Maricaulis maris: one gene and its partner. The protein of the gene in region 2 binds, or shares a complex with, the protein of the main gene of each other region. Links are inferred from orthologs where the notes say so. Each region holds a gene or a part of one and is shown on either strand. Other genes may lie near its edges.

What was found.
Region 1: the proteins of accB (region 2) and accD are in contact, whole or in part, in a solved structure (PDB 8UXZ), measured with the Escherichia coli proteins. The link is inferred for Maricaulis maris from one-to-one orthologs.

What each region holds. Positions count from the first base shown.
Region 1 is NZ_AP027270.1:132,606-136,020, reverse strand. What follows is about bases 421-3,415. They hold accD (acetyl-CoA carboxylase, carboxyltransferase subunit beta), read left to right. Parts: upstream 421-1,458; coding sequence 1,459-2,373; downstream 2,374-3,415. Other genes in these bases: AAA969_RS00650 (folylpolyglutamate synthase/dihydrofolate synthase family protein), read left to right, coding at 2,369-3,415; trpA (tryptophan synthase subunit alpha), read left to right, coding at 605-1,399; AAA969_RS00665 (hypothetical protein), read left to right, coding at 421-594. In the rest of the region: AAA969_RS00670 (BrnA antitoxin family protein), read left to right, coding at 1-104; more of AAA969_RS00665, read left to right, coding at 217-420.
Region 2 is NZ_AP027270.1:1,668,945-1,676,438, reverse strand. The notes cover bases 4,657-7,494. They hold accB (acetyl-CoA carboxylase biotin carboxyl carrier protein), read right to left. Parts: upstream 6,395-7,494; coding sequence 5,918-6,394; downstream 4,657-5,917. Other genes in these bases: AAA969_RS07760 (thiazole synthase), read left to right, coding at 7,147-7,494; thiS (sulfur carrier protein ThiS), read left to right, coding at 6,933-7,133; aroQ (type II 3-dehydroquinate dehydratase), read right to left, coding at 6,416-6,856; accC (acetyl-CoA carboxylase biotin carboxylase subunit), read right to left, coding at 4,657-5,892. Outside these bases: AAA969_RS07800 (hypothetical protein), read right to left, coding at 1-2,799; AAA969_RS07795 (NADH:ubiquinone oxidoreductase subunit NDUFA12), read left to right, coding at 2,955-3,371; AAA969_RS07790 (DUF2155 domain-containing protein), read left to right, coding at 3,414-3,893; aat (leucyl/phenylalanyl-tRNA--protein transferase), read right to left, coding at 3,860-4,510; more of accC, read right to left, coding at 4,546-4,656. UniProt on the Escherichia coli protein: This protein is a component of the acetyl coenzyme A carboxylase complex; first, biotin carboxylase catalyzes the carboxylation of the carrier protein and then the transcarboxylase transfers the carboxyl group to form malonyl-CoA.

The sequences.
Region 1 (3,415 bases), 1.5 Mb from region 2 along the record:
ACGACGACATCATCGCCTTCTTCAAGGAGAGTGGAAAAGGCTATCAGACGCGCATGAATGCCGTTCTGCGGGCGTTTGTGGATGCGAAGAAGAAGCGGGCGTGAGTGGGACTGTGACGCCGCAAGTCGTGATTAAGTCAGACTGCGCACGCTGCGGCGAAGATGTGTCAGTAGTGACACGCGTGTCGGGAGCAACATTGTGATCGGAGCGATTGTTATGACCAGCGCGCTCGGCCTCTCAAGCCAGGACTTTGAGAGTTCGATTGTGTTGATGGGAGGGTATCTGCCAACTCCAGCACACGTCGTATTTGGCCCCGACAACTCGGCCTCGATTGATCTGACGGGCACACTCAATCAACGGTTGATGATGCTGGGTCGACCTGAACCTGGCGTCATTGAGTTCCACATGGACCATTTGATCGCAGACCAGTGGCGCGTAGGGGAATCGGACGAGAACCTGCTCAAAGCCGTTAGACGCACACCAGACACGGGATGCGAAGAAGTCTTGCGGCTGGACCTGACGCGCGAAGGCGGTCTTCTCTGGCTGGACTACACGCTTAATCGCTCCCCAACCTGCCCGACCTCCAACCTTTGACGGGACAAGAATGACCAACCGCCTCACCACCCGTTTCGCGGAACTGTCCGCCTATAATCGTGCCGGATTTGTCGCCTACATGATGGCGGGCGATGGCGACAGCCAAGCGCTCCTGAACACGCTGCCGTCTGCCGGGGCCGATGTGATCGAGCTGGGCATGCCGTTCACCGATCCGGCAGCCGATGGTCCGGCGATTCAGGCTTCGGCGCTGCGAGCGCTGGAGGCGGGAATGACGCTGAAGGGCACGCTCGCCCAGGCTGCCGAATTCCGCAAGCGCGACACGGAAACGCCGCTGGTCCTGATGGGCTACGCCAACCCGATCTTTTCCATGGGCTGGGAGGCCTTCGCCAAGGCCGCGGCCAAGTCTGGCGTCGACGGTCTGATCTGCGTCGACATTCCGCCGGAGGAAGACACCGAGCTGCGCACCGCGCTCAACAAGCAGGACATCGCCCTGATCCGCCTGGCGACGCCGACCACGGATGATGACCGTCTGGCGACCGTGGTCGCCAATACGTCGGGCTTCGTTTATTACGTCTCCACGACAGGGGTGACCGGGGCCGGAACCGGCGTGGTCACCGAGGTTGGCGCTGCCGTCGACCGGGTCAAGGCCGCTTCGGGCCTTCCGGTCGCCGTCGGCTTTGGTGTTCGCGAGCCGGAACAGGCTGCGGCGATTGCCAAGCGGGCTGATGCTGTCGTGGTCGGATCGGCCATTGTCGACGCCATGCATGAGGGCGGCGTTGACGGGGCAACCGGCCTGGTGAAACGTCTGTCGTCGGCGGTCCATACCGCGCGGCGCCAGGGATAAGCGGCCAGCTGGCCGGAACGATTACGGGACCGACACGCATGACCGAAAAGTCGAATGGTTTGAACTGGCTGTCCAAGATCACGCCGCCGGGCATGTCGAAGATCTTTTCCAAGCGCGACACGCCGGACAATCTCTGGGTCAAATGCCCGATCTCCGAGGAGATGGTCTTCCACAAGGATCTGGAAGCCGGCCTCTTCGTGACGCCGGCCGGTCACCACATGCGGATCGCGCCAGCCTATCGCTTCCAGTTCACTTTCGACGGCGAGTACACCGAGATCGAAACCCCGGTCGTGGTCAAGGATCCGCTCAAATTCCGTGACGACAAACCCTACACGACCAAGCTGGCCGCAGCCCGCAAGAAGACCGGGCGCGATGACGCCATGGCGATTGCGACCGGCCAGATCGGCGGGCTTGACGCCGTTGTGCTGGTGCAGAATTTTGCCTTCATGGGCGGCTCGCTCGGCATGGCAGCCGGCGAGAGCTTCATCAAGGCGGCTGAGACCGCGATCGCCCGGAAGGCGCCGATGATCGTCTTCACGGCCGCTGGTGGCGCCCGCATGCAGGAAGGCGCGCTGTCTCTGATGCAGATGCCGCGGACCACGCTGGCGGTCGAGATGCTGCGCGAGGCCGGCCTGCCCTATATCGTCGTTCTGACGGACCCGACCACCGGCGGTGTGACCGCGTCCTACGCCATGCTGGGTGATGTCCACATCGCCGAGCCGGGGGCCCTGATCGGCTTTGCCGGACCGCGCGTTATCGAGCAGACCATCCGCGAGAAACTGCCGGAAGGCTTCCAGCGCGCCGAATACCTGCTGGAAAAGGGCATGGTCGACAAAGTCGTGCATCGTGCCGACCTTCCCGCTACATTGGCCCGTCTCCTGAGGGTCATGATGAAAAAGCCGGGCACGTCCATTCCTGCCTCCCTGGCACCGCCGCCAGCCGATCATGTGGTGAGCGACGGGGGAAGCCATTAGCACGCGTCGACAAGCACTCGATGACGCGCTGGCGCGCCTTGCACGCCTGCATCCCCAAAAAATTGACCTCTCCCTGGGCCGCCTCCAGCGGCTTTTGGCAGCGCTTGGCTCGCCGCAGGACAATCTCCCGCCAACCATCCATGTCGCCGGCACCAACGGGAAGGGCTCGATCTGCGCCTTCCTCGCCGAGATGGCCCGCGCCAAGGGCGAGCGGGTGCATATCTATACCTCGCCGCACCTGGTCAATTTCAACGAGCGCATCCTGCTCGACAGCAAGCCGGCCGATGACCACACCCTGATCGAAGCCTTCGCCCGCTGCGAGGCGGCCAATTTCGGCGAACCGATCACCTTCTTCGAGATCACCACCGCCGCGGCCTTCCTGCTGTTCTCGGAGCACCCGGCCGACCGGCTGATCCTCGAGGTCGGCATGGGCGGACGCCTGGACGCAACCAATGTCATCGCCAGACCGGCCCTGTCGGTGATCACACCGGTCAGTCTCGACCACCAGGAATTCCTCGGCCGTGAACTCGCCGATATTGCCCGCATCAAGGCCGGCATCTGCAAGTTCGGGGTCCCGACGGTCGTCGCCAACCAGTGCGCCGTCTCCGAGGCGGCCATTCTCGATGAAGCGCAGAAGGTCGGCGCACCAACCTATGTCTGGGGCCGCGACTATAACGCCTACATGCAGCACGGACGACTGGTCTTCGAGAACGAGACCCAGGTCTGGGACCTGCCGGCGCCGGGCCTTCTGGGCCCCCATCAGGTACTCAATGCCGGTGCGGCTGCAGCCTGCGCGGCGGTCCTGCAATGGCCCGAAGACGCGGTCGCCAAGGGTATCGGTGACGCTCGCTGGCCGGGTCGCCTGCAGCGCCTCACAACTGGACCGATCGGCGACCTCGCCCGCCAAGCCGATGCCGAACTCTGGCTCGACAGCGGCCATAACGAGGCGGCCGCCAAGGCGCTTTCCCACGCCCTGGCGGACATGGACGAGCGCGATGACCGCCCCCTCGTCATCATCGCCGGCTTCTCGCCGGACAAGGAT
Region 2 (7,494 bases):
CTCGTAGTGACCGGCCTGGCTGTCCTGGCCATCGCCACCGCTGGCTGCCCGTTTGGGCGCGTTGGCGAACATCAGGATATTGTCCGGCACCTGACCGCGTGAGAAGCCGCGAGAGATGAATTTTGCGGCATCTTCCTGTGCAAGCTTCTCCTCCTCGACACCGCGTCCCAGCCCGCCCGGGTCGGCGCGATCGGGGGACAGTTCGGCGAGGTCGTCGCGGCCGAGATAGGACACGCCAAGCTCGCGGAAGAGATAGTCCAGGATCGAGGTCGCATGCTGGATCGAGTCATTGCCCTCGACGGCGCCGGCCGGCTCAAACCGTGTGTATACGAAGGCGTCGACGAACTCCTCAAGGGGCACGCCGTATTGCAGGCCGATGGAGATCGCGATGGCAAAATTGTTCATCAGCGAGCGGAAGGCGGCCCCCTCCTTGTGCATGTCGATGAAAATCTCGCCGAGCTCCCCGTCGTCGAACTCACCAGTGTGGAGGTAGACCTTGTGGCCTCCCACCTTGGCTTTCTGGATATAGCCCTTTCGCCGATCAGGCAGTTTGCGTCGGGCGGCCGGCTTTTCGACGATCCGTTCGACCGTCCGCTCCACAATGCGTTCGGTCGGCGGGGCTTCGGCGGCATAATCGCCCTTGTCGAAGTCAATCGCCGGCAGGAGATCGAACAGACCCGATGCCGTGCGCCGAATGCTGAGCGCGCGAAGGCCGAGCTCTCCGCCGAGGTCAATCAGGGCGGCCACATCATCGATTGTGGCCTCGCCCTCGAGGGCCAAGCTGGTCTGACAGCTTCCGCCGATCTGGGCTTCGATGGCGGCGGCCATCAACATCTGGTCCTGTACGGACGGTGTATCGAAGACGGCGCGGATGGCGGCCGACAGGTCTGGCGCATTGGCCAGGTCGCCGGTGCCATGCGCATGGGCATCGGCGGCGCGGATGGCGGCTTCGTCGTAGCCGATGGCATGGCACAGGGCGTTTCCTTCGCGCTCGATCTGGTCAGCCGTGAGGCCGAGGGCATCGCGGCAGGTCCGGTCGCCCAGCGTCCAGCGATTGAGGGCGTGGCGGACCGAGGCGCCTTCGGCAATGGAGTCTTCCAGGCGCTCGAGCGCGTCCGCCGGGACACCGCGTTCCATGAGGTTTTCCAGTGAGATACCTGGGGCGCCTCGGAGGCTGCCATGGCCAGCCGCATGGTCCTCGGCGCGTTCGACTTCGGTGACGCTGCGGCCCCGTGCGAGCAGGCCGGCGCGAGCGCAGTCCCGAAGCCGCTGGCCACCGGTCATCTCGGCATCGGCCGTGATGACACCGTTGACCGGCCTTGCGCCAAAACTGTCCGCATCCAGCAGGTTGGCGATATCGCCGTCGGGCTCGCGGCAGGTCAGGGTCGGGCCAGGCCGGGCGAGGGCGGCCTTCGGCAGGAAGGGGGACGCGTCGGTGCGCAGGGCGGCGCCGACGAGCCTGAAGGGACCGGGAAGCCCATCCAGCGGCACGGCGGGACCGAGCCCGGGCGCTGCGGCCCCCGTCTCCATCGCCACCTCACGCAGGGTGCGCGTCGCCAGATGGGTGATCGCGGCCATGGTGTCGCGCGCGCCCTCACTGCCATAGGCCAGACCCGCCGCCATCAGCAGCGCGCCGACACCGCTCAGCGCGATCGACCCGGCCGAGCTGGCGCCCTTGGGCGCACTCAGGGTGAGCGCAATCGCCCAGTAGCGGATCGTGTCGGTCAGCAGTTCGGCCTGGAAGCCGTCCCGGCGATCGAGAAAGGCCGGCAGATTGATGTGGATCGTCGGGCCGGTTTCGTCAGGGCTGGCGTGAAAGGCGAGCGATGGCGTGCCGAAGCTCCACACGGTGCGGGCAATCCCGGTCCGGAGGTCGCGGGCCGGAACAGCCCCGCCGTCCTGCTCGAACGTCCAGTCCTCACCCATGGCGACGGCCTGGCTGAAGGCCCGGGGCACGTGCAGCACGGCGGGGCGTGTTTCCAAGGCGTCGGGTATCAACGCGGCCAGGGCGTCATCATCGGTACCCTGGCGAGCGAGGGCGAGGGCACGCTCCACGGCTTCCTCGGGAACCCCGTCCTTGAGGGCCCGGCGCATGGCGCGGGCGAGGGCCGCGTTGCGGCGCGGATCGAAACAGTCGTCGATATCGCCGGAGCAGCGCCGCACGGCCTCACCAATGGCCTCGAGGCGGTCGCGGGTCACCCGCGCACCGACGTCCAGCACCGAGGCGCGCAGGGCTGTTTCAGCAACCCGGCGCAACTGGCCAGGCGCCTGGCGCGAGTTGATGCGAATTGTCAGCGGTGAAGGCGTCGCCGGCGTGTCGGCAACCGGGTCGCCATAGGCCCAATCGACACCGCCTTCGCGAATGAGATTGGCGTCGGGCATGACGAGACGCCCGGTGAGGCTGGCCGCGAGCTCACCCGCAAACAGATCGGCGTCTGCATCGCTCGCGAAGGCCCCTTGTCGTGCCGCCGACCAGGCCAGCGAACCCGACAGGCGCTGCACAACCGTCGCGAAATCGGATTCGCATACCCGTTCCTCGCCGTCGGCGCATGACGGGGTCAGCTTGCTGAAGCTCTTGGCGCCCTTGCGCGGGCTGGTGGCCAGCGGCCGCGGTGTGGTGAGCAGGTCAGCAAGGCCCTGGGCGGCGGTCAGGCTCCACCCGGCCGGCGTCGTAACGTCGCGCTCCCCGGGCATCGCCGCATCGCGATCGCCGTCAAACTCGGCAAGCTCGTGGGTATCCGTCGCGCCCGCGGACGCTGTCTCGGCGATGAAATCAGCAATGCGACCGAAGACCTGCATGCGACTGTCCTCTCATGTCCCGAATCGCTCGGGCGAACACAAAGTGTACCGCGCCGACCCGGCGACCTGAAACCCGCCGCGTTCAACACTGGACCCGCCCGCCGCGCGGGGGCATATAGGCCAAGCCTGCCTCGACCGACTCGGAGCCGCTGACAATGTTCGGACTGATCTCAAAGCTGTTTGTGTGGTGGAAAGACGCCACGCCGGGAACCTTCCTGACGCTGCGCATGCGCGGCGCCAAGCAGGTTGGCTCGGACGAATATGGCAATCGCTATTTCGAGGAAGCCGGCGAGACCGGACCGGATGGCCAGGGCCAGAAGCGCCGTTGGGTTATCTACAAGGGCTATGCCGACGCCTCGCGGGTCCCGTCCGACTGGCATGGCTGGCTGCACCACACCTTTGACGAGGTGCCCACAGACGCGCCGCTCTTCCGCCAGTCCTGGGAGAAGGATCACCATCCCAATCTCACCGGCACCGTCCACGCCTATCGCCCGACCGGCTCGCTTGCCGTCAGCGACCGTCGCCAGTCGACAACGGGCGATTACGAGGCCTGGTCTCCGGACGAGGCATAATTCGCCTTTACCGCGTCACAATCCCGCGACAGGGTGGCTGCCATGAAAACTTCCATACTTGCCTTGATTGTTGCGCTCGGTCTGGCTGCCCCCGTTTGGGCGCAGGACAGCACGGGTTCCGGCTCGTCTGTGTCTGCGGACGAGACTTCTGATCTCCTGCGCCGGGATGATCCCGACAACACGGCAGAGCGCGGTCCGCTGTCCTCGCAGCCGGGCAGCATCGTCGTGCTGCGCGGGCTCGACAAGGTGACCGCCCGCACGCGCGACTTCGAGGTCGCCATCGGCGACACGGTGCAGTTCGGCGCGCTGTCGATCACCGCGCAATACTGCCGCAAGCGCCCGCCGGAAGAGACGCCGGAAACCTATGCTTTCCTGCAGATCAATGATCGCCGGACCGACGGCTTTGGTGTCGATGTCGAGGGTGAGCAGATCTTTTCAGGCTGGATGTTCGCATCGCGCCCGGCCCAGAACCCGCTCGAACATGCGGTCTATGATGTCTGGGTGATCGACTGCAGGGCCTGACGGCCGGAGACGTTTTCCGGCAGGGCATCGAAGTCGGCCTCGAAAATCAGGGCATCGGCGAGGCGCTCGCGATAGGCGCTGCGCGGGATCGTGATGGCCCCGAGGCTTTCCAAGTGTTCGGTGGTGAATTGCGTATCCAGCAGACTGTAGCCGCCGGCCCGCAGCCGCGCGATCAAATGGACCAGCGCGATCTTGGAGGCATCGCGGCGACGCGAAAACATGCTCTCGCCGAAGAACGCCGCCCCGAGTGATACCCCATACAGGCCGCCGACGAGATCGGCGCCGGACCAGCACTCCACCGAATGGGCGTAGCCAGCCTCGTGCAGGCTTGAATAAAGGCGGATGATCGCCTCATTGATCCAGGTCTCCTCGCGGCCCGGAGCGGGCTTTGCGCAGCCCTCGACCACGGCCTCAAACGCCTGGTTCACGGTGACCCGGTACAGGTCCTGACGCACGGCTTTGCGCAGACTGCGTGAGGCATGGAAATCATCGAGCGGGATGATGCCGCGCTCGTCCGGATCGAGCAGGTATATGCGCGGATCGTCACGGCCTTCCGCCATCGGGAAGACACCGCGCGCATAGCAGTTGAGCAATTCCTGTGGGCCGAAGCCGCGCATGCCAACTCCTGCTTCCGGCTGGCTGGCGGGCGGGATCAGTCCTCGCGGCTTGCCAACCAGTCTTCCAGCCAGCGGATGTGATAATTGCCGCTCACGAAATCCGGTTCCTCAAGCAATTCGAGGAAGATCGGGATCGTGGTCTGCACACCGCCAACCACCATTTCCTCCAGGGCCCGGCGCAGGCGCAGAAGCGCCTCGTGACGGGTCCGACCGTGGACGATCAGCTTGCCGATCAAGCTGTCATAGTAAGGCGGGATGGCATAGCCGGCATAAAGGGCGGAATCGAGGCGGACACCAAGGCCGCCGGGCGCGTGAAAGTCCGTGACCAGGCCGGGTGACGGCGCAAATGTCCGGGCGTTCTCGGCATTGATCCGGCACTCGATCGCCCAGCCGTCAAACTTGACGTCGCTCTGCTTGATATCGAGCGGCTGACCGTCGGCGACGCGGATCTGCTCGCGCACCAGGTCGATGCCGGTGATCATTTCGGTGACCGGGTGTTCGACCTGCAGGCGGGTATTCATCTCGATGAAATAGAATTCCCCGTTCTCCCACAGGAATTCGATGGTCCCGACGCCGCGATAGCCGATCGCCTCGATCGCCTTGCGGACAACCTCACCGATCTTCTTGCGGTCTTCGTCATTGAGGGCCGGTGAAGGGGCTTCCTCGAGGATCTTCTGGTGGCGCCGTTGCAGGGAGCAATCGCGCTCACCCAGATGCACCACATTGCCATGCGTGTCGGCGAGTATCTGGATCTCGATATGGCGCGGCCGACCGAGATATTTCTCGATATAGACGGTGCCGTCACCGAAGGCCGCCAATGCTTCGGCCGAGGCCGTTTCCATGGCTTCCTTGAGCTTTTCGGCTGTCTCGGCAACCTTCATGCCGCGACCACCGCCGCCCGAGGCCGCCTTGATCAGAACCGGGTAGCCAATGGACTCGGCAATCGGGACCGCGTCCTCGTAGGTCTCGACGCCGCCCTCGGAGCCCGGAACGACCGGAATGCCGGCATCCATGACCGCCTGTTTGGCGGTGATCTTGTCGCCCATCATGCGGATGTGCGCCGGCGTCGGGCCAATGAAGGCGAGGCCGTGCGCTTCGACGATCTCGGCGAAACGGGCATTTTCCGACAGGAAGCCATAACCTGGGTGGATCGCCTGGGCGCCGGTCACTTCGGCAGCCGTGATGATGGCCGGGATGTTGAGGTAGGACTTGTTGGCCGGCGGTGGTCCGATACAGACGCTCTCATCGGCCAGGCGCACATGCATGGCGTTGGCGTCGGCCTCGGAATGCACCGCAACCGTGCGGATGCCCATCTCCCGGCAGGCGCGGTGAACGCGAAGGGCAATTTCGCCGCGATTGGCGATCAGGATCTTGTCGAACATGTCGTCGCTCGCCTTGCTGGTCGCGTCAGGACAGGACGAAGAGGGGTTCGCCGTATTCCACCGGCTGGCCATCCGCGACGAGGACTTCCGTCACCGTCCCGGATTTCTCCGCGGTAATCGGGTTGAAGGTTTTCATCGCTTCGATCAGCAGGATGGTATCGCCCTTCTTCACCTGATCGCCGACCTTCACGAAGTCAGACGCATCCGGGTTCGGCTTCAGGTAGGCCGTGCCCACCATCGGCGATTTGACGGCGTCCGGATTGTCGGCCGGCGCGGCCGGCGCCGCAGCCGTCACAGCCGGCGCAGCGGCCGGGGCTGCAGCCGGGGCCGGAGCGGCGACCGCATGCACGACCGGCGCTGCCGTGACCTGACGCGCAATCTTCAGACGCAAGTCACCGCGTTCGACTTCGATTTCCGACAGGTCGGTGTCACGAAGGATGTCGGCGAGCTCGCGAACGAGATCGGCGCTGATCGGGGAGCTGGATCGGGAATCAGAACTCATGATGTAAGACCTTTGGTTCCGTCAGTTGCCGAGACAGGAGACAGCGGCGGTGATGCCCAGAAGATAACTCTGCAGCCCGAGACCGGTAATCGATCCACGCGCCGCAGGGGCGATGTAAGAATGATGCCGGAAGGCTTCGCGTGCTGCAGTCTGACTCAAGTGAACTTCGATGACGGGAGGTTCTATAGCGCGAACGGCGTCATGCAAAGCGACCGATGTATGGGTAAATGCAGCCGGGTTGAAAACAACTGCACTCGCATTGACGTTTGCGTCATGCAGCCAGTCAATCAGCTCGCCTTCATGATTGGACTGCCGAAAGACGATGTCGAACCCCAAGTCACGCGCATGTGCCGCGCAAGCCTGTTCAATCTCGCCCAGGGTGAGTGCGCCGTAGATTTCCGGCTCGCGCGCGCCCAGAAGATTGAGGTTCGGACCATTGAGGATGTGAATGGGTCGGGTCATGGCCTTGCTTTGCATCCGTAACGGGATTTACCACGGGTCTAACGAGGGACTCAACGAAAGGCCAGCGAAGACCATGCTGCAGCTGACAGTCAATGGGGAAGGCCGACAGGTCGAGCCCGGAACATGTGTGAGTGACCTGGTCACGATCCTCGGCCTCGACGGTCGCAAGATTGCGGTCGAGCGCAATCTGGCCATCGTGCCGCGTTCTGGTTATGCCCAGACCGCGCTCGCCGATGGCGACCGGATCGAGATTGTCGCGTTTGTCGGAGGTGGATGAGATGGATGATGCAATGACCGCAAAGGCTATGGTCGAGGACAAGCCGCTTGTCGTCGCCGGCCGCACCTTCAACTCGCGCCTGATCATCGGCACGGGCAAGTACGCGACCTATGCGCAGAACGCCGAGGCGCTGGTGGCTTCGGGAGCCGAGATGATCACCGTGGCGATTCGCCGGGTGAACCTGTCCAATCCGGATGAGCCCCGTCTGGTCGATTTCATCTCGCCGGACGACCACACCTTCCTGCCCAACACGGCGGGCTGCTTCACCGGTGAAGACGCGGTGCGCACGCTGCGCCTGGCCCGTGAAGCGGGCGGTTGGAACCTGGTGAAGCTGGAAGTCCTGTCCGACCCCAAACATCTC